2 regions of the Paenibacillus sp. J22FR83 genome follow, and region 1 is predicted to be linked to the other one. Evidence: riboswitches for the same ligand, from Rfam matches in the RefSeq annotation. Region 1 holds a riboswitch; the other holds the start of a gene.
What was found. A riboswitch is a leader RNA that binds a small molecule or an ion and turns the genes downstream of it on or off. The one in region 1 is predicted to bind cyclic di-AMP.
Positions count from the first base shown of each region.

Region 1 (11,789 bases):
TGTAGGTGTATATCGCGGCGGCTACTTCAACTGCTGCTGCTACTTCTGCGGCTACTTCTGAATTCAACTGCCACTACAACTACCTCTTAAACCAATACCGCCTTACTTTCCCCGCCGCTCCCAACAAATGAAATGGATTTTATGTAGCTAATTTTGCCGATTTGCTACAGTTGCGAGCAATAGATGGATTTCCTACAGCTAATTTCGGCGAAAACCCACTAAACGGACAAACTCGCCCAGATTAGATGTACTTTTTCCATCTAATCGCAAAATCACAGGTGATATGGGGAATTTAACTGTAGGTTTTACAGTTAATTGAAAGCTAGCTACTTAACTGACGCTATTTCTACTTCACATGATGCCCCGCTACACATGCAAATCACGTTTGCCAAAAGCGGCATACGTGACCACGGTCAGGCCGACGATGACAACTGCCGAAATGATGACATAGACAGCATCAAACCCGCCGCCATACATGATATTCTTCGCCTCATAAAATTTAAACGGCGTTACATATTTCAAGAAAGCCAGCTTACTATTGAAGTCAATGGCAATGGACAGGATGAAGGTAATGAGCATGAAGCCTGTTGCGAGTGAGGCTGCCCTTTTGGCGTTTCGATACACGGCTGCAATAGATGTGCCAATGACCAGGAAGAGCATCTGCACAATCAACATCCCCAGCATGACGATGGAAATATCTCCACCAACGGCCTCCCCTTTGCTATAAGCGCCAACAATGCATATACTCGACAGCCAGGACACGAGGTTAAAAATAAGGATGTTCACGAAAGCGCTTAGCAGCTTCCACGTGACGATGCTGTGCCTCGACAAAGGCTTCACGAATAGAAACTCTGCCGTCTTATCCCGCTCTTCCTTCGCAATAATATTGGCGCCAAGCATTGCCGCATGAATCGTTGCCATCAACAAGAAGTATAGCACTAGGATGCCGAAATAGCCGCTGGCTTTCGATAAATCTAACGCGCCACCGCCCATAATGACTTGGAGGGACTTCGGCATTTCTGCCATCAGATCATTAATCTGTCCGTTCGTCGCCGTTGCTTGGTACTTGTTCATGCCACTTGCGACTAAAAAAATGAGCCCAAGACTCCAGAAAACCATTGATTTCCGATACGTTTTCAGTTCTCTCCAGAACATATTCACTTCTCGTTCCCTCCTCTCACCTACGTTTATACGGCATGAACGTCTTTTCTCGTGTAAATGAAGTAGCTCACCGTAATCGAAACAACGATAATCGCGATAGCTGCAATGACATAGGGCGTTTCATAACTTGCATTTGTAAGCATGTACGTCCCGCTGAAGTATTTGAATGGGGAAAAATACCGCTTAGCGCCCTCCCCATCTACGGCAACGATCATGCCGATTACGAAAAAGGCAAACACCGTACCAAGACTGACGGATAAAACAGCTTTTATTTTTGAAAACACAACCGAAACAACGAATCCCATCGCTAGAAACATCAGCTGGATAAACAGTAATGTACATGAAATCAGTAGAAAGATGCTCCCATCAAAATCGACCGTCTTGACTTGAAGCGCCATCATATAGGCTGCCCCGATATAAACCACACAAGTAATCGCTAAGGAAGCAACAGCCGCTAATAGCTTGGAAGTCACTATTTTCGTCCGCGTTACAGGTTTCGTAAGCAGAAAGTCTGCTGTTTTCTCACGAACCTCCTTGGAGAGTATCGACGCTCCCAACACCATGGCCTGAATAGCTCCGCAAAGCGTAATGTACATAAAGATGTACATGTAGAATCCAAGCAGGGTGCCAAACGTTTCGATTTGAATACCCAGCGCTTTCCTAACCCCCTCTGGGTACCCTTCTAAGACGGAAGAGAACTGTGCAAAATCTTTGGAAACCGAAGGAAAAAGGGATAAGAATAAGACGATAACAGCAAGTAAGGAGCACGTCCACGTGATCGTGGATTTACGATAAGCTCGCAATTCATGCAGGAAAATATTCATGCCTTTAAGCCTCCTTCTCATAGTAATGCATAAAGATCTCCTCTAAATCAGGCTCTTCGATCCATAGATTCGCAATGTCGATATCGGCTATTTTTCTCATGACTTGATTAATATTGCCTTTGAATAAGAAGCTCGTCGTCTGACCTTGGACTTCAATGTTGTTGACCCCGGGCATCCTGAAGAAATGGGGGTCGAGCGCTTGCGCCGTGTCAATTTTAAAACGCTTAAAATTGTTTTCTTTTAACGTGCTAATCTTCTCAACGGTTACGATTCTACCTTCTTTAATGATCGCAACACGATCACATAGCCGCTGTACTTCGCTCAAAATGTGAGAGGAAAAAAGAATCGTCGCTCCCCTTTTATTCTGTTGTTCGAGCAATTCGAAAAACTTCTGTTGCATAAGCGGATCCAGCCCGCTCGTCGGTTCATCCAGGATAATGAGCTTAGGGTCGTGCAGCAGCCCTTGAACAATGCCCACTTTCTTCTTATTTCCCAGAGATAGATCGTCAATTTTCTTCGTCACGTCCAGATGCATGATCTCGGCAAGCTCTTTAATTCTTTGGGTGCAATCTTTCTTGTAAAAGCTAGCCGAATACTTAAGCAGGTCAATTACTTTCATGTTGTCATAATAAAAAACTTCCGATGGTAAGTAGCCGATTTCCTTCTTAATTTCTGGCGCAAACTGGATGCAGTCCTTCCCGAAGATCTTGGCACTGCCGCTAGTTGGAAAAATCAGAGATAGCAGCGTTCGAATTGTGGTCGATTTCCCCGCGCCATTCGGTCCAATAAAACCGAAGATCTCCCCTTCTTCGATGGTAAAACTAACATCAGTGATGCCTCTTGCATTCCCATAAGTTTTGGTCAAATTGGTGATTTCAATTGCATGCATGGCACGGCCCCCTCAAATTTGTAAGGTTAAAAGCAAACAAAAAGAAGCCCTAAGCATAGAGAATCTCTACGCTCGGGCTTCTTCACATAAGAAGGCGAGTGTGCGGTTCTCTCTCAATGCACTACGAGGTTAGCTGTCGGATTCGGACTTGAGAGCGTCCTACCTAATGCTTGCGAGCATCAGGATTCACCCCATGAAGCCATGTGTTGCTTATACGGCTTCGGTTGGTTCCCCCGTTTCCCAGTTGGGAATTAAGTGGTTTAATTTTACAGAAAATCAACTTGTCGTAATGAATCTTACGCCGATCTGAACCGAATGTAAAACCTAGATTCACCTTTAATTTATGCAGATTTGACTTTGGTAGTCGATGAAAGCGCATACATTTAATGGTGACGTTGATTATCCTATATTTTGCTAGTTATTACGTGTGATACAACCGCCGATACTCTTGTGGTGTCAGCCCCGTGTGCTCCCGGAATCGAGCAATAAAATAGCTGCTCTGGGAAAAACCGATATGCTCGGCCACTTGCTTAATGGTCCATTCGGTAGACATAAGCAGTTGTTTGGCTACAACAAGACGGCATTCAAACAGCCACACCATCGGAGTCCGCCCCATCACTTCATGAAACATTCGACTAAAATAATACGTACTGAAGCCAGCCTGCTCGGCCATCTGCAGGAGGGTTAGTGGCTTCGTGCAATGCGTACGAATATATTCAGCAACCTCTCTCATCCGCGCACGCTTATCTAGAATCGTGACCGTACCATGCGTCTCCGCACGCAAGGCAAGCTCAGCCATCAATTCATAGAGCTTTACCGCCAATTGCACCTCATTTCGATTATGGGGAGATGCCTCTTCCAATAAACCCACGGTCAGTTGTTTCAGCTTGGAGGCATCGCTATACGTAAACAACCACACTGCTGAAGTACCTTGATCATTCAACAGTCTGTCGAGTCCCTCACCCGCAAGGTGTACCCAAAAAACTTGCCAAGGATCATTCGGATCCGATCGATACTCTTGCTCAAGGCCCGCTCCGTAATAGAAGCCCTGCCCTGCTTCCAGGCCGAATTCCTTCCCGTTCGCTTTGACATATCCCTTACCGCTTAACACAATATGCAAGTTTGCTTGTTGCAGCTGCCCCTTAGACCTCCGCTCTTGATGTTCTGGAAATTCTGCATATTGACCGATCATATCCGGATACACCGTATAGTGTTTATACATCGGCTCTGGTAATACATAATGAATTCGCATGTGTCCTCCGATGCGCAAAAATCTGATATCTCGAGCAAAATGATGTTATATACATAATATTACAAAGCAATATAATGAGTACATAAAGAATTTTCAATAACAAGAAATTAGTATACCTTATAGGAATGGGGATGTTACAAGTCATGGAAAAGACGATTCCTGGCGAGAAATTTGATCTAGGCGTATGCTACTACCCTGAGCAGTGGCCAGAGGCTATGTGGGCCGATGATTATACGAGAATGCGAGAAATCGGTTTTACCATCGTGCGGATGGGTGAATTTGCATGGAATTTCTTTGAACCCGAAGAAGGGGTATTCGCCTTTGATCTGTTCGATCGGGCGATCGATCTGGCTCACGAACATGGACTACAAGTTATTCTTGGCACTCCCACGGCTACGCCTCCCGCTTGGATGACCTTTAAATATCCCGAAATCTTGAATGCCACATTCGAGGGTGTGCAGTATCAGCACGGGCTGAGACGTCACTACAATTACAGCAGCCCTATCTACCGCGACTATTGTACGAAAATAACTAAGGCTATGGCCACTCATTATGCGAACTACCCAGGCGTAGTTGGCTGGCAGATCGACAATGAACTTAACTGCGAAGTCAACGTCTTCTACGCCGAGGCCGACCACAAAGCTTTTCGGGCATGGGTGCAGGAGAAATACGGTTCCTTAGACGCGTTAAATCAGGCTTGGGGAACTGTCTTCTGGAACCAGAGCTACTCCAATTGGGAGCAAGTGCACTTGACTCGCCCTGCGCCTAGCGAATCTGCAAATCCGCATCAAGCGCTGGATGAAAAACGTTTCATCTCGGATAACACGATCTCCTTTGCCCGTGTGCAGGCTGACATCTTACGAAAGCTGGCACCCAAGCAGTGGGTTACAACGAATGGGATGTTTGGTCATTTGGATAACCATGCTATGACGGATGAGTTGCTAGATTTCTATTCTTATGACTCGTATCCGAACTTCTCAACCATTTGGAACGATGCCAATCGCGAGAATCCTCTTCTGGATCGCAGCTATTCCAACCAGCTCACCAAAGTGCGTTCCATCTCCCCTACCTTCTGCATCATGGAGCAGCAGTCAGGCCCTGGCGGATGGGCGAACCGGATGGGACAATCCTCACCTAAGCCAGGCCAAATGCGATTATGGACGTATCAATCTGTTGCTCATGGAGCGGACATGGTCTTGTATTTTAGATGGCGAACCGCAACATTCGGCACCGAAATTTACTGGCATGGGATTAACGATTATCACAACCGTCCTAACCGCAGAGTGGCTGAAGCTACAACAATTAGCCGGGAATTGGGCAAAATCGGAGAGGTCATTGCTGGGTCCCGTTTCACAGCGGGTGTAGCCATTTTGCACGATTATGACAATGAATGGGACGGGGAGTTCGACATTTGGCACGGTCCTCTGACGAAAGAAAGCGAGTATAGCTGGGGGAAAGCGCTGCAGTTCAGCCATATTCCATACAACTATTTGTATGTGCAAGAGAAGACTACTTTGGCAGACCTATCGCGTTACAAAGTGCTTATCTACCCTCATCCTGCCATCATGTCGGAGGCAACGGCGGAGCTGCTTAAGCAATATGCAGCAGGGGGAGGCAAGCTGATCTTCGGAGCTCGCTCCGGTTATAAAGACCAACGCGGTCATTGCCGAATGACGCCATTCCCAGGTCTCGTCGCCGAACTGTGCGGCATAACAGTCGAAGACTTTACGCTCGTATTGAATGAGGCAGCGACACCTCATATGCGCTGGATCGATGGCGGAGACGAAGCCAGTACGCCTGCCCGGCTGTTCAACGATATTCTCCACCCCGAGAATGACAGCGTACAGACCTTAGCCGTGTTTGACGGCGACTATTATACCGGCAAACCGGCGCTCACCCGCAACCCTTACGGCAGCGGAGAAGCCTATTATTTCGGGGCTGCGTTCAGCCGCGCAATAGCGGATGGCTTGATCCGCCGCCTCGGACTTGCGCCTGCTACGGCAGGTTGGGCGGAGCTGCCGCCGGAGGTGGAAGTTGCGATCCGCGTGAAGCAGGATCGTCGCTTCGCCTTTATCCTGAACTACACCAGCCAACCAGTCAAAGCTACTCTGCTGGAGGAGCTGGAAGACTTGTTGGAAGGTGAGAGGGTTGGCGTTGGGGAGCTGGAGATTGCTCCTTATGGTGTGAAGGTTTTTGCACTGTGAGATAAGGTGTTCAAATAGCGGGAGTCCACAGTCACTTGTGTGTTTGGCTCGGATTAGCGCGTGCTGTCCGCAGGTGCAGGGTTGTGGATTGCAGATGTAAAGTAGCTGCCTGCCGATCCGTGTTTAGATGGGTAAACTACAGCTAATTTGCTCGTATCTGACGTATTTAGGTGATTAGATGGAAAAAATCCAGTTAAATTGCGGCAAGCTGGTTATTTCTCGTCGTTCCTTAACGAAGAGGCTATTTCAAGAGTCTACAAATCGACTTTTGAATAGCCTCTTCCTCTCTTATCGATAATACGACAATACCCAGCAGACGCCATTGCGATCTGTAACGATGGCAAGCAGTCCGTTGAACGGCGCTTCATACATGCCCACGTTAATAGAACCACCAACAGCCAGCTCACTGTAGATGCTTCGGTACGCTTCTTCTTTCTCGATAGTTACGAACACTCTCACGTAATCGCCCTTCAAAGTTGGCTTCGCCGCTAGCGTGTCAGCAAACTTAAGGATGGCTCCCTCGACATGCAGGTCCGCGTTCAGCACTACTTCTCCTTGCGTGCGCAATATCGTGATCTCGCCACCGAAAATGCCCTGGTAATACTTGATCTCATCCTTGCAATTGTCTACCACGATAAAAGGTATCGCCTTCATCATGTGCATCCTCCTCACATTGCCTTATTCCTGCCCCTGCTCGGTCAGATTGTGCAGCACAATCTTTAAGAGACTTAGCATCTGGTCATACTCCGCATCGGTGATGCCACTTCTTGTTTTATTTTTTACACGTGCTAACGCTTCCTGTACCTTGGGTACCACCTCTTGCCCGGCTTCTGTCAAAAATAGCAACTGATAGCGGTTGTCGGAAACATCGACTTCCCTCCGTACATACCCTTCCGCTTCTAACTTGGATATAGCCTTGGCGGTAGTCGTCTTATCGATAAGCAGCTTCTCGCTCAGCGCTTTCTGCGTAATCGGCTGCCCAAACGCAATTGCCATGAGAAAAATATATTGCCCGCTTCCGATTCGATACGGTGCCAACTCGGCTGAGATCGCTATCTGCATATGGCGGTATATGGCTGAAATGTATTGGCCGTGTGATTCTGTTGCCGCTCCTTCGTCCTTGTTGCTCCATAGTTGACTCAGTTTACCTTCCCCCTTCTTAATAGGATGCTATTGCAACTAATTCCATCTTATGCTAGATAGGGGGTTATTGCAACTATTATTTACTAAGAATGACCACTAGAACTCGTCAAAGTTGCAAATAAGCACTTATTTCGGAGATTTCCACCCAAATATAGTCAAATAAGTGCAAATAGGCATCCTTCTGAGCCCATCCGAGGGTAAAGGACGCCTGCTGGCAGAAATAGTTGCCTATTTGCACTTATTTCAGATTAAGAGCGTGGATTCGGTACAAAAGGTTGCTCTTTTGCACTTTTGCTAGCGGCGTAGCCCCCATACCTACAACAGCAATAATCCCCCAAGCTCTAAGCTTGGGGGATTAGGAGTCAACCCGTCGATGTTACTGATGATTACGTTTAGCTTCTACACCTAGCGCAAGAGATCCACGCAATCCTGAGTGCGTTCCTAACCCAGGAGGCACAATATAGGTATCAATGTTCTCCATTAAAGATTCCGTCCGGATATAACCATTCAAAATCTTCTGAACATGCCTACGGATGAGTGGGAATAAATGAGCTTGCTGCATCACACCGCCGCCTAGAATGATCTTCTTCGGTGACATCATGAGAATGGTAGAACTAATGGATTGCGCTAAGTAGTAAGCTTCCAAATCCCATGCGGGGTGATCAATAGGTAACTCGCTGCCTTTTACTCCCCAGCGTTGTTCGATGGCTGGCCCCGCGGCAACTCCCTCTAAGCAATCTCCATGATAAGGGCATGTCCCCTGAAAGCTATCACTGGAATGAGGTCTAATCATCACATGCCCACCTTCAGGATGAACAAGGCCATGGACCAAACGTCCCTCCATGTACACACCTACGCCGATTCCAGTGCCGACCGTATAGTAGACACAACTATCAAGACCTTGTGCTGCTCCCCATTTGGCTTCTCCGAAAGCAGCGGCATTCACATCCGTGTCCCAGCCGTAAGGGACATCGAAGGATTGTCTCAATTTGCCCAATACATCGTAATTGCCCCAACCTGGCTTAGGCGTTGTTGTAACATAACCATAAGTGGGACTATTGGGATCAACATTGATAGGTCCGAATGATCCGATACCAATCGCTGCCACTTGTTTATCTGCAAAATAATCAATTACTTTCTGCAATGTCTGCTCGGGATGTTCCGTTGGGAAACTAATCCGATCCTCAATGATACCTTCTTCATTTCCGACTCCACAAACGAACTTGGTTCCGCCTGCTTCAATGGCTCCATAACGCACGATGTCATTCCTCCTACAGTGTCTATGAAGTCGATTTTATCACAACCGTTTCGCCTAGAGATAGTCGAACTTTTCGACTATCTCACCCATTGAGGCGCCGCTTCACTCTACCGCAAGCCTCATGACCTCTGTCAGCATCAGGATTGGCAGCGCTTGGCCGTACGTCATCGGGCAAAGTTCAATCCTGCGGTAGGCCTCCAAAGTCTCTCCCATTCCAGTCCCATAAGAGACATTTTGGACCGTTCCGTCCGCGGAAATTTGGGAGATTACAGCTTCGGCGGCTCTACGCCCCACAGGGAGATAACGGGCGTCCAGATAGCCCAATCGGACAGCCTTTAGAATCCCATAGGAGAAGCCTGCGGTAGCAGATGTTTCCACATACGATGAAGGATCATCCAGCAAAGTGTGCCACATGCCGTCTTGGTGCTGCAGCTTCTCGAGTGCAGCTACCTGCGCTTGCAGGGCATCTAGAAGGAAGTGTTCCACGCCCGGATCAAGGTCGTCTACGATATCCAAGTAATCCACGACACCGGCCGTATACCAGCAATTGCCCCGAGCCCAGAGCGCTTCAGCAAAATGATGACGCCCCTCAAAGCTCCAACCGTGATACCAGAGTCCGGTTTTGCGGTCTGTTAAATATTTGATATGCACAAGGAATTGCCGCACCGATTCTGCCAAATAATCCTCACGGTCAAATAGCTTGCCTGCTCGCGCCAAGAAAAGTACCGTCATGAACAAGGTATCATCCCATAGCTGACCTTGGTTGACGTTCCCGGAAACGATGTGCTGCAACCCATTTTCCTCCGTGCGAGGCATCTCCTCCATGATCCATTTCGCCCACTCTCGGCAAAGATCCAAGAAATCCTCACGGCCTGTTTCCTCAGCTAGAAAGCTTAAGGTCAGCATCGGACAGAGCGTGTTCACGTTCTTTTCCGGCAACCCCTTACTAATATTGAGCTCAAACCACGCTACAAGGAAATCCCGTACATCGGTTTCCCCTGTCTCCCGGTAGTATTTATAAAGCCCATACAAGCCTACGCCTTGAGCCCATTCCCACGTATCCATTGCAATAATACTAATCGGGCATTCTTCCACCAGTCCTGTATCGTTCCCTAGGTGCTTCATCCTGTGGGCTACTTTGTTAATGAGCGCGCTAACGGCGGCTTTATCCATATGCAATCATCCTTCCATCTGATCTTTCATGCCCATTATAAGAAAAGAGGACGATGCCATTCTTGCATTATTGGACAAATTACATGCATTTTTGTGATAATCTTAATAAGGTAACAGAGACAGGCTTATAAGGAGCAGGAAACGAGACGATGGTATATAAAAAGGTCAAAAACGCCTATACCGAGAATGTACGGCTAGAGCATAACTTCGGAGCCGACTGGCATATGGACTATTATCACTTTCATAATGTCTATGAGGTCTATCTTGCTGTAACAGCAGGAGCGGAGTTCTGGGTAGGAGATCAGCAATACCTGCTCGCGCCGAACGATCTTCTTTTACTCAGCACCAGCGACATGCACCGCTCCATTATTCATGACAGGGAACATTTTGAACGGTATATTCTGTATTTCAACCCCTTCTATATGAGTGTGATGAATACAGCCAATACGAATCTACTAGCGTGCTTTGCCCGTAGGAGTGCCGCCAATCACCACCGAATCCGCTTGTCCAGCAGCGATGCCAATACACTTGTAGGTTTATTCCATGAGTTGAAAATTCTGATTGAGCAAACAGGCTTCGCCGCCGATGTGAAAGTCAAATTGCAATTAGCTCACATTCTAATTCAATTGGAAGCCATGACACGAGACGAATATCCCGGGCCAGACAATATTGGAATACCGACTACCGCTTCCTCGTTAATCACGCCCATTATGGCTTATATAGACACCCATTACGCCGAGGTCATCACGACAGATATGATTACTGAGCAATTTTATATTAATCGCCATCGGCTTAATGAATTATTTCGTGAAGTGACTGGGCTTTCCGTCCATCAATATGTAGTGCAGCTACGAATTATCAAAGCCAAGGAGCTCCTTGAAAAAGGGGATATCTCCACCACACAAGCATGCTATGCGTGCGGATTCAATGATTACACCCACTTCATCCGCACCTTTCGCACACTGGTCGGCATGCCGCCAGGCAAATACGCCAAACAAGCGGCGGAAAGTAAATTCCTGCATGGCATAAAGCAAGAACAATGAAGATATCTGCTTGCTGTTTCAGCAAATAAACAATAAATTTGGGGACAACTGCAACCTATTCCGTCTAACCTCCGTCTGATGGATTGTCAACATGATTGACGCTACATTTTAAATATCGGAGGAGATTCATCACATGAAGAAAAAATTAACTGTCATATTAAGTTTGGTTGGAATACTCGGTACAACAGCTGCAGTCGGAGCTGAAGATTTCGTTGAGAAGGTTACGGGTTACTTACAAAAGGATGTAAAAATTGTTGTTAACGGACAAGATAGCAAGCTAACGCCTGTCTATATTGATGGCAAAGCCTACCTTCCCGTTCGTGACGCTGCAACTCAGCTTGGATACACGGTGAATTACGATGAAGCAAACAAAGAGATCGAGCTTGACGAAGCCGAGGAGGCTGCCTTAATGCCTGCCACTGGTGTGATCGTAAGCGTGCAGACGAAAGACGATGGGAATACCCGTATCGAGCTGCTTGGCAGCACTTGGGTTATTTTGACCGTAGACAAATCAACGACCATCAAGAACCTAGATGGCAAAACGCTAACAGCAGCCGATCTTAAAGCCGGCACTCAAATTGACGCGGAATTCGGACCAGCTATGTTGATGAGCTTCCCAGGTCAAGCGCAAGCCGTCAACATTAACGTTCACGCAGACCGCTTAGTTAAAGAAGATACAATTAAAGAAGTGAAACATACAGATGATGGCTGGCAAGTTCAGCTAGACAATCTGGTACTTAATGGCGGTAAGGAAACGCGTGTCCTGACATCACAAGGTGAGTCCGTGAAATGGGAAGACCTGAAAGCTGGCACAAAAGTCAAAGCCTACTACGGCCCATTTG
Region 1 covers NZ_JCAUAM010000006.1:169,478-181,266, forward strand. The annotation lists gene AC58PV_RS12900 (ABC transporter permease subunit) at 367-1,155, opposite strand; gene AC58PV_RS12905 (ABC transporter permease subunit) at 1,188-1,985, opposite strand; gene AC58PV_RS12910 (ABC transporter ATP-binding protein) at 1,990-2,874, opposite strand; cyclic di-AMP (ydaO/yuaA leader) riboswitch at 2,978-3,142, opposite strand; gene AC58PV_RS12915 (AraC family transcriptional regulator) at 3,296-4,126, opposite strand; gene AC58PV_RS12920 (beta-galactosidase) at 4,270-6,330, shown strand; gene AC58PV_RS12925 (VOC family protein) at 6,619-6,987, opposite strand; gene AC58PV_RS12930 (MarR family winged helix-turn-helix transcriptional regulator) at 7,009-7,392, opposite strand; gene AC58PV_RS12935 (ROK family protein) at 7,850-8,731, opposite strand; gene bglB (beta-galactosidase BglB) at 8,834-9,904, opposite strand; gene AC58PV_RS12945 (helix-turn-helix domain-containing protein) at 10,054-10,947, shown strand; gene AC58PV_RS12950 (stalk domain-containing protein) at 11,081-11,789, shown strand, end outside.

Region 2 (11,789 bases), on a different contig from region 1:
GACTTCGCGCGTAAGCTCGGTGTTGCTTCTCCAATGAAGCCGCTGCCCTCCTTAGCACTAGGCTCTTTCCCTGTAAGTCCACTGGAGATGGCTTCGGCCTTTGCCTCTATTGCGAACCAAGGTGTGCACCATGAAACGACGGCTATTCTGCGAATTGAAGATGCGAATGGGCGTGTCTTATATGAAGCAACTCCTGTAGAGGAACAGGTGATACCACCTGCAGTTGCGTATGTAATGACCAATTTAATGGAGAGTGTTTTCGAAGAGGGTGGAACCGGTAACCGTGTAGCTAGTACGATTAAACGGCCAATAGCTGGCAAAACAGGTACCACGGATACAGACGCGTGGCTCGTCGGATTTACACCAGAGCTTTCCACCGCAGTCTGGGTCGGCTATGACAAGAGCCGTAATATCACTACAGTAGAATCACATCTCGCTTCACCGATCTTCGCGGATTTCACCGAACAGACCTTGGATGCGATTCCGCCCAAGCTGTTCCCGATCCCTGAAGGGGTATCGACGGTTTATATTGACCCTGTGAGCGGCAAATTGTCGAATGAGGACTGTCCGAATGCTAAAATGGAGGCTTTCCTTGCGGGAACTGAACCCACAACCTATTGTACGGGGAAACCTGCTAATCCAGATACGGCAGGCGGTCAAAAAGCGGGCACCAAAGGCGATAACGGCTCATGGTGGAACGATCTAAAACGGTGGTGGAACGACTAATTTCCCACTACATAAAAACACAAAAAGGCAGTACTAAGCGCGTCTTAGTCCTGCCTTTTTGCTGTCCTAGTATATGAGGTAACATACACTAGGGTCTAGTATACCCGCTTCGACAATGCGGAACAATGGATGACACATAATGTTCATATTCTCGATATTCCCCGCCTAAAGCTTAGGAGAGTGCGTCCTTAAGGCTTCCATCCGAGCGATTCCACCAGTCTTCGTTGTGCGCAATCAGGCAGTTTCGAAGGGCTGATCGTTCACTGTCAGACAAGCCTTCGAGGATGAATTTGCGTTTCATTGCACCGTCCATTTTATTAACATGCTCCGCAAGAATCTTCCATCCGCGGCGCGCTTCGGTATCGATTAGCATTTCGCAAGCAGACATCCCTGCATAGTAAGCGCCCTCTTCTGTACGATCAACCGCTACCCAGACGATCCATGCCTTCCGACCATTCGGGACATCTTCCTTGTTCGTGGAGAATTTAATCCCTTTCTCAATCTTACTCTTGGCATGCAGAGTACCTTCATCCAAATACGCTTCATCCCCGTCAATAATGATACCGGAGACGTTACTCAGATCAATGGCTCCTGCGCCGAAGCCTTTGTGATTCACTTTCGAACTTACTATATTTAAGGCCAGCTTCTTCTTATCCGCTTCCATTAGGGCACCTTCCACTCTACATTAGGTTAAAATGACGACATGCTTTCATTGTAGCGAAAGTCACTCGGTAGAACAAGTGGCGGCAGGCTCCCATGGACATTTCATATATTTCTTTCGCCTCGCAGAAATATTCCCTAGGTTGTCTACATATACATGCTGTAGATGCTTGTTTAGGCGGGGTGAATCTCATGGATATGAATGCTCTATTCAATAGCCGCAAGGTACAGTGGTTTGCTGTCATGCTCCTTGCTGCCGGCGCAGTGTTAATAACGAACACCTTGCTCCCCTCCACACCACGAGGGACTGTTCCTGTCGTCTCTAAAGAAGTTCCCTATGTTCAGACACCGGACATGCAGCCTGCAGATAATGGCAAACCGTTAGAAACTTCAACACCACTTAGTTACCGTATTGCCGAATATCACATGAATGTTGCCTACACACCAGAAACGAGACAACTCCAAGGTCAACAAACACTTACATGGGAAAATCCTGGCTCAGTCCCTGTACAAGACATGTATCTTCACCTCTATCCGAATGCATTCGCCTCGAAGAAAACGACGTTCATGCGTGAATCTGGCGGAAAGCTGCGAGAAGATGAAGCGAAAGAAGAGAGTACTGGCAGTATGGAGCTGCTCTCCGTGAAATCAGACGCGGGTGATGATCTCTCCAAACGAATGTCATTCGTTCAACCAGATGACGGTAATAAGGATGACCACACGCTGCTCAAAATACCGTTAACCAAACCTGTTGGGCCTGGGGAAAGTGTAACGATCAAAACCGAATTTCTTGTTAAGCTGCCTGCAGCTTTTGCCAGGATGGGATATGTCGGTGACTTCGTGATGGCTGGTCAATGGTTTCCGAAGGTTGCCGCTTATGAGCGCAAGGGGACTAGGGGACGAGCCGAGCCTGGTTGGAATCTCCATCAATACCATGGGAATTCTGAGTTCTATGCCGATTTCGGCATGTATGATGTGAAAATTCAAGTACCCGCGAATTATACGGTGGCAGCTACAGGGTTTCCTGTTAAACCTGCTGTGACGGACAAGGGCACGAAGACATATCAGTTCTATGCCGAGGACGTGCATGACTTTGCTTGGTCGGCTTCTCCTAATTTCGTCTACGTGGAAGAACCCTTCTCTACACCACAAATTCCAGGCGTCAAAATCAAATTGTATCTGGATCCAAACCATCAAAACTTGAAGGATCGGTATATGTATGCGGCCAAAAAAGCACTTTCCCGCTACAGTCAATGGTACGGAACGTATCCTTACTCGACCCTCTCCATCGTCGTCCCTCCTCCTGGTGGGAATGGTGCTGGCGGTATGGAATATCCAACCTTAGTCACCGCATGGGGGGCCAGCGACAAAGATCCAGACTTAGAACTGGAACGCGTCGTCGTCCATGAAATCGGCCACCAATTCTTCTATGGACTGGTTGCCAGCAACGAATTCGAAGAAGCATGGCTCGATGAAGGCTTTACTTCTTATGCAGAGGATAAAGTCATGGAAGCCGAATACGGGGAAGTACCTAATTTACCTGTCGAATCCAGTTATATCACTTCACCCAATGGACTTCAGAAAGAAGCATGGGCGTATACAGGGCATGACCAATATGCCGAAAATGTGTACACGCGTGGCAAGCTCGTACTCAAAGCTATTGAGGCGCAAGTCGGTACCAAGACGATGGATCGCATCATGAAATCTTACTTCCAGAAGTGGCAGTTCAAACATCCGTCTACGAAAGATTTCCAACAGGTCGTGGAGGAGATTAGTAAAACAGATTGGGACGACTTCTTTAATCAATATGTCTACGGCAATCTGATGATAGATTATTCCGTCGAGAGTGTTCACGTTCAGCCACAGGGCACCAAGGGTTCGGAGACCTACGAAAGTACGGTCCGTATCGTGAAGCTTGGCGGTAACTCACAGGAAGTGCCGATTCAGTTCCACTTCGCTGATGGCACTACGCTAGATAAAACATGGGATGGCAAGGAAGGTAGTATCGAATTCAAATTGATCCATGCCTCCCCTGTCGATTGGGTGCGCATTGATCCTAAGTACACGCTGATTCTCGAAAATAAGCACATCAACAACTTTTATCAAACACAATTAAATACGAAGTGGCAAATCCGCTGGAATCTCGGCATTATTCAATTCCTACAAGCCGTATTTGGCTCAGTTGCCTGGTGAGGACTTGGCTTACGTCTCATAACATACACTGAGGAGGGACCCTCGTTGGCCACCTATATCAAATCAGGCTTTAGGGCAGCAATGGCGCAGCCCTTTGCCACGATCATTTTGTTCCTATATCAGATGGGTTGGGGTGTTCTCCTGTATAAACTCGTACAGGGAATACTCATCCCCCTCATGCATCGGTTCCCTGGCGCTGAGCAGCCCAAGCAGGCATTGCAGATTTTTCTAGCTGAAAGCCAGTTCCAATTAATTAAAACAGATCTCAGCCATTCCTATTTATGGTGGTTAGCTGCCCTCTTGTGTGTTCGGATGTTGTTGACGCCTCTCTTCAATGGCGGTGTTTACTATTCGCTTACCCACTCTCACCAGAATGCTGGTTATCGCTTCTTTCGCGGGATGAAGCAGCTCATGCTCCCTTTCCTGCTCGTATATCTGATCCGCATGGCGCTAACGCTGATTCCACTCATTTGGCTTATTCCCAAAGCGTCTTATTTGCTAGGGCATAGTGGTTCCTACGAACAAATTGTAATGAAGCTTCTTCCTTGGATACTTGGCCTGATGCTTTACGGTTTTCTCTTGCAGCTTCTATTTATGTACGTGCAATTCGCTATTGCAGCCAAGCTAGGGATCTTATCAACCCTCTTCTCTTTCTTTCGTAATTCGCTGCCGATTATCGGACTTGCCATTATCCTATTGTTGTTCACATGGCTTTTGGCAGGGGTCACAGTCACAGCTACATATCTATGGGCAGGGCTAGTAGCCCTAATCATTTATCAACTCTACCCACTCTTTCATATATTCATCCAAATTTGGGGCATATCTTCCCAATATCAGCTACTTTCAGCCAAAATATCCAATTAATATCGGGCAAAAAAGTGAATAAACAAGCATTATCCCCTTCTCTTTGAGAATGGGGATTTTTTTGTCTATTTTCCGAACAATTAGACTATTTTTTTGCCTATTTATGTACCCGTAAAAGAGGAATTTCAAACATTATGACGAAATAAAAATATTAGCATCAAAAAACCAAATATTTCATGCCGAATTCCTCAGTTTTTGGGGAAACGGGGGAACCACTCCGGGTGAATTGATCTTGCAAGACAGGGATCATAGGGAACCTTCAACCGAACCCTCCAGCTAACCTCGTAGGCACCGGAAGGAGACAAGCAGTTGAAGAAAGTTGTTGGTCTTATTTTTAGTCTTGTTTTGTTTTTGAGCGTAAGTGTAGGAAGCGTTTTCGCAGCATCCGATATGGATAAAGCGGTAAACGACCTTGTTGGGACTCCTTACAAATGGGCAGGAACGACACTCAAAGGGTTCGATTGCTCTGGGTTCACGTCCTACTTGTTCGATGAGTTCGGCATCGATCTTCCACACAGCTCCAAATCACAAAACAGTGAAGGCTACTGGGTTGACAAAAGTGATCTTCGTAAGGGCGATCTTGTATTTTTCAACACAGATGGCAGCGGTATCTCTCACGTAGGGATGTACCTCGGTAATGGTGAATTCGTTCACTCCGCTACCAATCAAGGTGTTGTTAAGAATAAGTTGAGCGAATCCTATTATGCGAAGCGGTACGTATCAGCCAGACGAGTTCTATGGGATGATATTTACAATCAACTAACTGCTGAATCCAAGTAATATTCTCGGCACAGAATGAAGCCCTGCAAGCTTTGCTCGTAAGAGCGGCTTGCAGGGCTTCATTCATTGGAACGAGGCTATCGGCGTATACTAGGAAACACCAAATAACCGGCTCCGCCCTCCTGCGAAGGCGGGAGCCCACGGAGACATACAGCCGATTTTATTATGTTCCGCAATGATATTTTGAATAAGGGCCTCCTGGCCTCGAGAAAGGAAAAGAACGCATGGACAACATACAAGACAGTACCTCACCCCCATTTCCCGGCATCGTTCGTTCCATCAATGAAATTAGAGCTATAATCGGAGAGCCTCATCCTGCCGTACAAAATAAAGTAATCAATCAAATTGACGAGCACGCCCAAGCGTTCATCGCCAAATCACCTTTGTTCTTCTTATCCACTTCGGGTGCGAATGGATTATGTGATGTTTCCCCGCGCGGCGATAGCCCCGGCTTCGTTCGCATTCTCGATAATCACCGCCTCGTTTATCCGGAAAGACTGGGAAACCGCCGAGTCGATTCAATGTATAATCTACTGGCCAACCCGCAAGTAGGCCTCATCTTCATCATCCCTGGCGTTGAGAACGTACTTCGCGTCAATGGACGCGCTTGGCTGACGAATGATGAGGAACTCCTTGCGACTATGCAGCTTAATGGCAAATCGCCAATCGCCGCGGTCGGCGTTGAGGTGCAGGAATGCTTCGTCCACTGCAGTCGCGCCCTTAAATTGTCTAAAATCTGGGATTCCGCAACATGGGTGCCCGAACAAGAGCATCCTGATACGATGGCTATGTTCCGTGCGCATTTGGCATTGAACAACATAGCGCTAGAGGAATAGGGACAAGCTAAACAGGCAGCAGTCAAAATGTGTAACTTGACATCGCATGTTAGCGAGCCTATAATAACGGCATGTCGTTTTCTAGGGTTCCGCGGCGTCTTACCGTCGGCTGGTCCAAGGGAAAACACACAGCAAATATGCTGTGGTCACGGAGGGAGAAAAGCCCGGGAGTCTATCGCATTCGTGCGATATTCCCGGGCTTTTCTCTGTTTTTTTGTGGCACTGACATTACTATATCCTCTTATAAAGGAGTGTTCATGATGGCATGGTTATTTCTAGCTATTGCAGGTGTATTTGAAGTCGTATGGGCGATCTCATTAAAGTTCTCCAATGGCTTCACACGACTTGTCCCTTCGATTGTTACGATTCTTGGCATGATTGTTAGCTTCTATTTCTTAGCTGTAGCAACGAAAACCCTTCCCATTGGAACGGCCTACGCGGCATGGACCGGCATTGGAGCAGTCGGCGCGATTATCATTGGTACGCTATTTCTCGATGAACCGATCAGTTTGACTCGGATTTTATTTATGGTCCTAATTCTGGTCGGTGTGCTCGGACTGAAGTTCACATCAGGACACTAAGTGTTAAGCAGTAATAATGTACCGCTAAGTGCTGCTCATCTGCGAAACAACATTGGCAATCCGGCGTAGGCGCGTCTCTTGTGTCTTCGCGTCCTCGACTTGGCGGACGAATTCTTTGCGCTTGGAGAAAGCGAGGGCTTCGAAACGTTGTACGGCGCCCTCCGCTTCAGATAGCGCTGAAGATAAGTCGGCTGGAACTTCCACGGTCCGAGGGACTAGGTCCAACGCCAACGTTACCTCAACAGGGTCATCCGCTTTCAAGCCGGATGCTTGTCTATGGGCTTCACTCAGCGGGATTAGGTATTCACCGCCCATGACAGCGACGGTTGTCCGGTACGTGTAGCCGTTCAGCGTCACGGACACGCTTGGCTTTTTGCCCCCTGCTAACGTCGTCATGACCTCTTCGGGGATAGAGATCCCCGTGGCATTTTTATTATGGGCTTTCATCACCGTCGTATGGAATGTTACACTCATGGTTATGGCCTCCTTTATTATATGCATCATACCCATGTTGGATGGGTCAGAGCTATTTAATCGTATAGCTGACGTACCAGAAGCTGGCTCCCACGAAGATGCGCAAATGCTGCGACAAGGGTCGGAAAATATCATTTAACTCTTCGTAGCTATAATAATTCTTGAGTATTTCATGCTTGGATCCGTCGGCTAATTCACGTCTTTTGTAAGTGTCTTCGCTATCTTCTAGGGTGATAAGCTCACCGCCCCTGCCCGGCACATACACATTATCTGCGATAAACACCTGAGCCCCGCTGCCCAACCGTTCATGGAAACCTTGTAAAAAGCCCTCGATTCGATTCCGCGGAATATGCGAAAACCAGAAGTTCGCCAGCCCGAAGTCGAATTCTCCTCCTATCTCGGAGAGCTCATAGGCGTCTCCTTCCTTGAAGGACGCATTCCCCCTCGGCCATGTCTTCGACTCCGCGATACGCAGCACCTCTGGGCGGATGTCCACGCCAACAAGATTTGTCGCCGTTTCTGCGGCAATGTGTGTCCAGTAGCCCGTGCCGCAAGCAATTTCCAGCACGCGGTGCCCCTCTACCTGCCCCTTCAGAATATTAGACAGAAGCGCCAATTCTTGCTGATAATCCGCATCCTCCCGGTGATAAATCCGCTCATACTCCTCCGCTCGCGCGCCGTAGTAAGCTTGCATGTTCAGCTTTTCCTGATCAAGAAGCGCTTGCTTCTCCTTCACCTCGTGTAGAATACGATGCCGCGCTGACAACAGATCCGCAAAAATCGCGCCACCCTGTGCAGCATAGTTAGCAAGCAGCCCCTGCGTCGCCATGACAATCAACTGGGTCATCGATAACCCCGTATCATCCGCCATCTGTTCTAACTCGGATTTCACTTTCTCAGGCAAATAAACCGAGAGTCGTTTCGTTTTGTCTTGTTTGTCCTCCATGGTTCGTCCGCCTCCTTTTAAGGTATTATAACACATAATGTGTACCATTGTAACATTAATTGTGTTCCTAGTGTACTCGCGACTTGTTGATCCCGTTTTTTCAAGCGGTAGATTAGCGTCTAGGGGGCGGGAGGTGATGTGGTGGGGGTAATTGTGGCTTGGGAGGGAGGATTGGTGGGGGGCGAGGAATTGTGGCTTGGGAGGGAGGATTGGTGTGTAAAAGTAGCTAGATTTGAGGGGCTTCCACAATAATAAATGGAAAAACTCCAGTTAAATTGCCCTGATTTGGCTTCTTTTGAAGAATAGCTGGAAAATGTACAGTTAATTATGGCCATTTCCGGCATATCAGGCAAATCCGGGAGAAATAACGGGATAAAATCCATCTATTTGTAAATTCCGTCCATTTTGTTCGAAAATAGCTGTAGATTTTCCAGTTAATTGTTATGTAGCGCCTCTTTTTCTACACGACCAACAAAAAAAGCCGAGCCCCACCCTTCAGATGGACACTCGACTCTATTACATCAGCTGGCGTTCTTCGCCATAGAGGCGCTTGAGCTGATTCAGGAAAAATTGCAGGGAAAGGAATAACAACGCAAAGCTTGTGCCCGCACTCAGTATGATCCACGGGTGCAGACGTATATAACGTGCGCCGTAGGCGATCAGTGACAGCCACTCCCCTGAGGTGCTGATGGTGATCTGGAAGCCGGCTTCCTCGTCGCCGATCGTCTCTGTTCCACCGAGCACGATATTGAATACGGCTAGCTGCCCCAACAGGAACAACACCTGCATGAACTCGCTTAAGAAGGTGAACATCATTTCATTCCGCATCGAAGGGAAAATATGCCGAAGCGTCCGATGCCAGAACGAACCGCCCATGAGGCGGGAGGCTTCTATGAACATTTTGCCACTATAAAAGCGTGTCCGATCTGCAATCTGATATGCCAGCGGGAAAATGCCGATCAGGGTTATTAAGATAACGAAGGTGATGCTGAACAGCAGCTTATTGTGCGGATCTGCTTTGGCTCCCAGATCGAGCCTTAGCCCATAATACATCCCCGCTAGCGGCGGATAGAGGAAAATAAAAGCCGGCACCGCCGCAACCGCCCATTGTAAGGAACGGAGAAGGCCACGCCCTCTGCTCGTCATCCCGCTCCATAAGCCCCAGGGCAACGCCACGATAAAACGAAGCAAGGTCAGACCAAGCGCCGTGCCTAATGTGTATTTTAACCCATTTAATAATAGGCTGAGCATGTCGAATCCACGGTGATCGGTTCCAAGTAGGAAGGTACTATTGGGTGCGTATGGCGGGATGGCATATCTGGTTTTGCCGTCCTCTTGATACTGAATCATGTTGATTTTATCCTCTGGCGAGATGCCATGCGGCTTCAACCAGGACCCGAACAGCATCACCAGCAGGAACAGCGCCAAGATTGCGATGGATATATAAAAAGCGGTAGAACGACGTTTTCTCATGGTCTCACCACCTCCTCCGCACGTACCACGAACCGTTTTCGCAGCAGCGCATACAGGATATGAAAAGCCATGGCTACTACGCCCAGCACCACACAGATAGCGGACATGGAAGTAATCCCCTGATAGATCGGCAGAATGATGAAGCCACCTAAGCCCCCAATGCCACAAATCGCCTCCGCAACGGCCATACTAGCAAGGGCTAATGTCGTTGCTCTTGGCAGAATCGCCAACACATCCTCGAGCACATTCCGAAGCACATGCGAGAAGAGCACTTCGCGCCGCGTCAATCCTTTGGCTAGTGCAGTAACAACGTAATCTTGCCCCAATTCCCGTGTAATCGCAACGCGAAGCGTTCCATAAATCGTCACCGACGGAATCAGTGCAATCGTCAAAAAAGGAATGAGGAATGGCGTTCTGTCACCTACTTGAACGATTAGCAGTACATAGTGTCCGAGGATCTTCGTTGCGTAAATCGCCGCCAATTGAATGAGCACGATCAGGAAAAAGTCCGGTAATCCAACAAGCAGTGCATGAATGCCATCCAGCACAACTCCAATGCGTCTTGATATGGAAGCCCACAGTGCGACTAGCATACTGAGCAAGATCGCGAGCAGCAGGCCAGGGATGAAATAGGTGCAGGTTTTGAGGAGCATTTTGGGGATCACTGTCGTCATTGGCACTTCCTTGCGCGTATAGGGATCCCGGTATTTGCCAAAGTCGCCATGCAAGAAGCCTTTCAGCTGATCTTGAACGGTGTAGCCATAATAGCGCCATGAGATGATAGGCTTCTCAAGTGGAACGACAGCGGATCGCAGCACACCTTTGATCGTCATGGCTGTGCCTTGGTACTCCCAGAACTTGCCGTAAGGGACTTCTAGGAGTCCACTTTTTTCATTCAAGATCTTGCTGCCCGGCAGCATCTCACTTAGCTTCTGCATGCTAATACTGGCATTGACTGTTACTTTGATCTGATCAGGTTGGACGGATAAGAACATCTGCCGAATATTACTCAGCAAAAAAATACCGATCAACGTAATCGCACCCAGTAATAGCCATCGTCCTATTGACTTCAATCCGTGCCACCTCTTTTATAATTTACCTTAGGTAAATAATTGTTGTATGGTCCTAGTTTAGCACGAAGGATTTGGGCAGGACTAGTCTATTCTGTCGTAAAAAAATAATCACACCATCTCTTTCAGAGACGTGGAATCCAGCGGTGTGGAAACTTGCAGCCTTAGAGGCATGCAGGAAACAGGCTCTCTCAAAAGTCGAATCATAGACTGCCGAATATATATGGAGGCTTATTAGCATACAGCTTGGTAAATTTTCACGGAAATGATTGATTTCACCGGTAAGCATCACCCTTTACACAGATAGTCACATGCAATTCCAAAATAAAGGTTTGCCATAACGTTATTAGTCCCACGCTACCGTTCTACGGATTAATAACGTTATGAAATAGCGCTATTCGGGCCAAATGAAGCGAAATTCGGTTGTTCAGGATGAATAACGCTATGACGTAACGCTATTCTTCGAGATTCTTCATTTTACGAGGGAATAGGGTGTTTTCGTAACGTTATTTATGCGAAAGAGCCCCCCGCGCCATGTCATGGCACGATACCGCCGTAAAAGAAGAAGCCTCCGCCTCCCTGAACAAACAGGGAGGCGAAAGCTTCTTAAGAACTAAACTGCGCCTGATGCAGGCGGCTGTACACACCGCCGACGGCGATGAGTTCCTCATGCGCGCCTTGCTCGGTGATGCCGTCTTCGGTTACAACGACGATACGATCCGCGTTCTTGATCGTCGCGAGTCGATGCGCAATGACGAGCGTCGTGCGCCCCTTCGACAGCTCCGCCAAGGACTGCTGGATCGCCGCTTCGGTCTCGGTATCCAGCGCCGATGTCGCCTCATCTAAGATGAGAATCGGCGGATTCTTCAAGAACATGCGCGCGATCGCGAGGCGCTGCTTCTGCCCGCCGGAGAGCTTGACGCCGCGCTCTCCGATTACCGTATCCAGTCCCTTCGGCTGGGACTGGATATAGCCTTGCAGCTGCGCGCGCTGCGCAGCGTCCCAGATCTCCGCATCCGTCGCGCCTAGCTTGCCGTACGCAATGTTCTCCCGCATGGTGCCGGAGAACAGGAATACATCCTGCTGCACGATGCCGATTTGGCGGCGCAGCGACTCTAGCTCGATCTGACGAACATCGAGCCCATCAATCGTAATGCTGCCTTCGCTAACATCGTAGAAGCGCGGC
Region 2 covers NZ_JCAUAM010000020.1:105,727-117,515, reverse strand. The annotation lists gene AC58PV_RS29130 (transglycosylase domain-containing protein) at 1-726, shown strand, start outside; gene AC58PV_RS29125 (YwhD family protein) at 899-1,390, opposite strand; gene AC58PV_RS29120 (M1 family metallopeptidase) at 1,579-3,579, shown strand; gene AC58PV_RS29115 (hypothetical protein) at 3,625-4,443, shown strand; cyclic di-AMP (ydaO/yuaA leader) riboswitch at 4,611-4,749, shown strand; gene AC58PV_RS29110 (C40 family peptidase) at 4,753-5,223, shown strand; gene AC58PV_RS29105 (MSMEG_1061 family FMN-dependent PPOX-type flavoprotein) at 5,448-6,059, shown strand; guanidine-I (ykkC/yxkD leader) riboswitch at 6,130-6,232, shown strand; gene sugE (quaternary ammonium compound efflux SMR transporter SugE) at 6,320-6,640, shown strand; gene AC58PV_RS29095 (YdeI/OmpD-associated family protein) at 6,665-7,114, opposite strand; gene AC58PV_RS29090 (methyltransferase domain-containing protein) at 7,167-8,060, opposite strand; gene AC58PV_RS29085 (ABC transporter permease subunit) at 8,577-9,533, opposite strand; gene AC58PV_RS29080 (ABC transporter permease subunit) at 9,530-10,606, opposite strand; gene AC58PV_RS29075 (ABC transporter ATP-binding protein) at 11,210-11,789, opposite strand, start outside.
Region 2: it holds a riboswitch for cyclic di-AMP, as region 1 does, so the genes downstream of both, AC58PV_RS29110 (C40 family peptidase) here and AC58PV_RS12910 (ABC transporter ATP-binding protein) in region 1, are expected to answer to the same signal.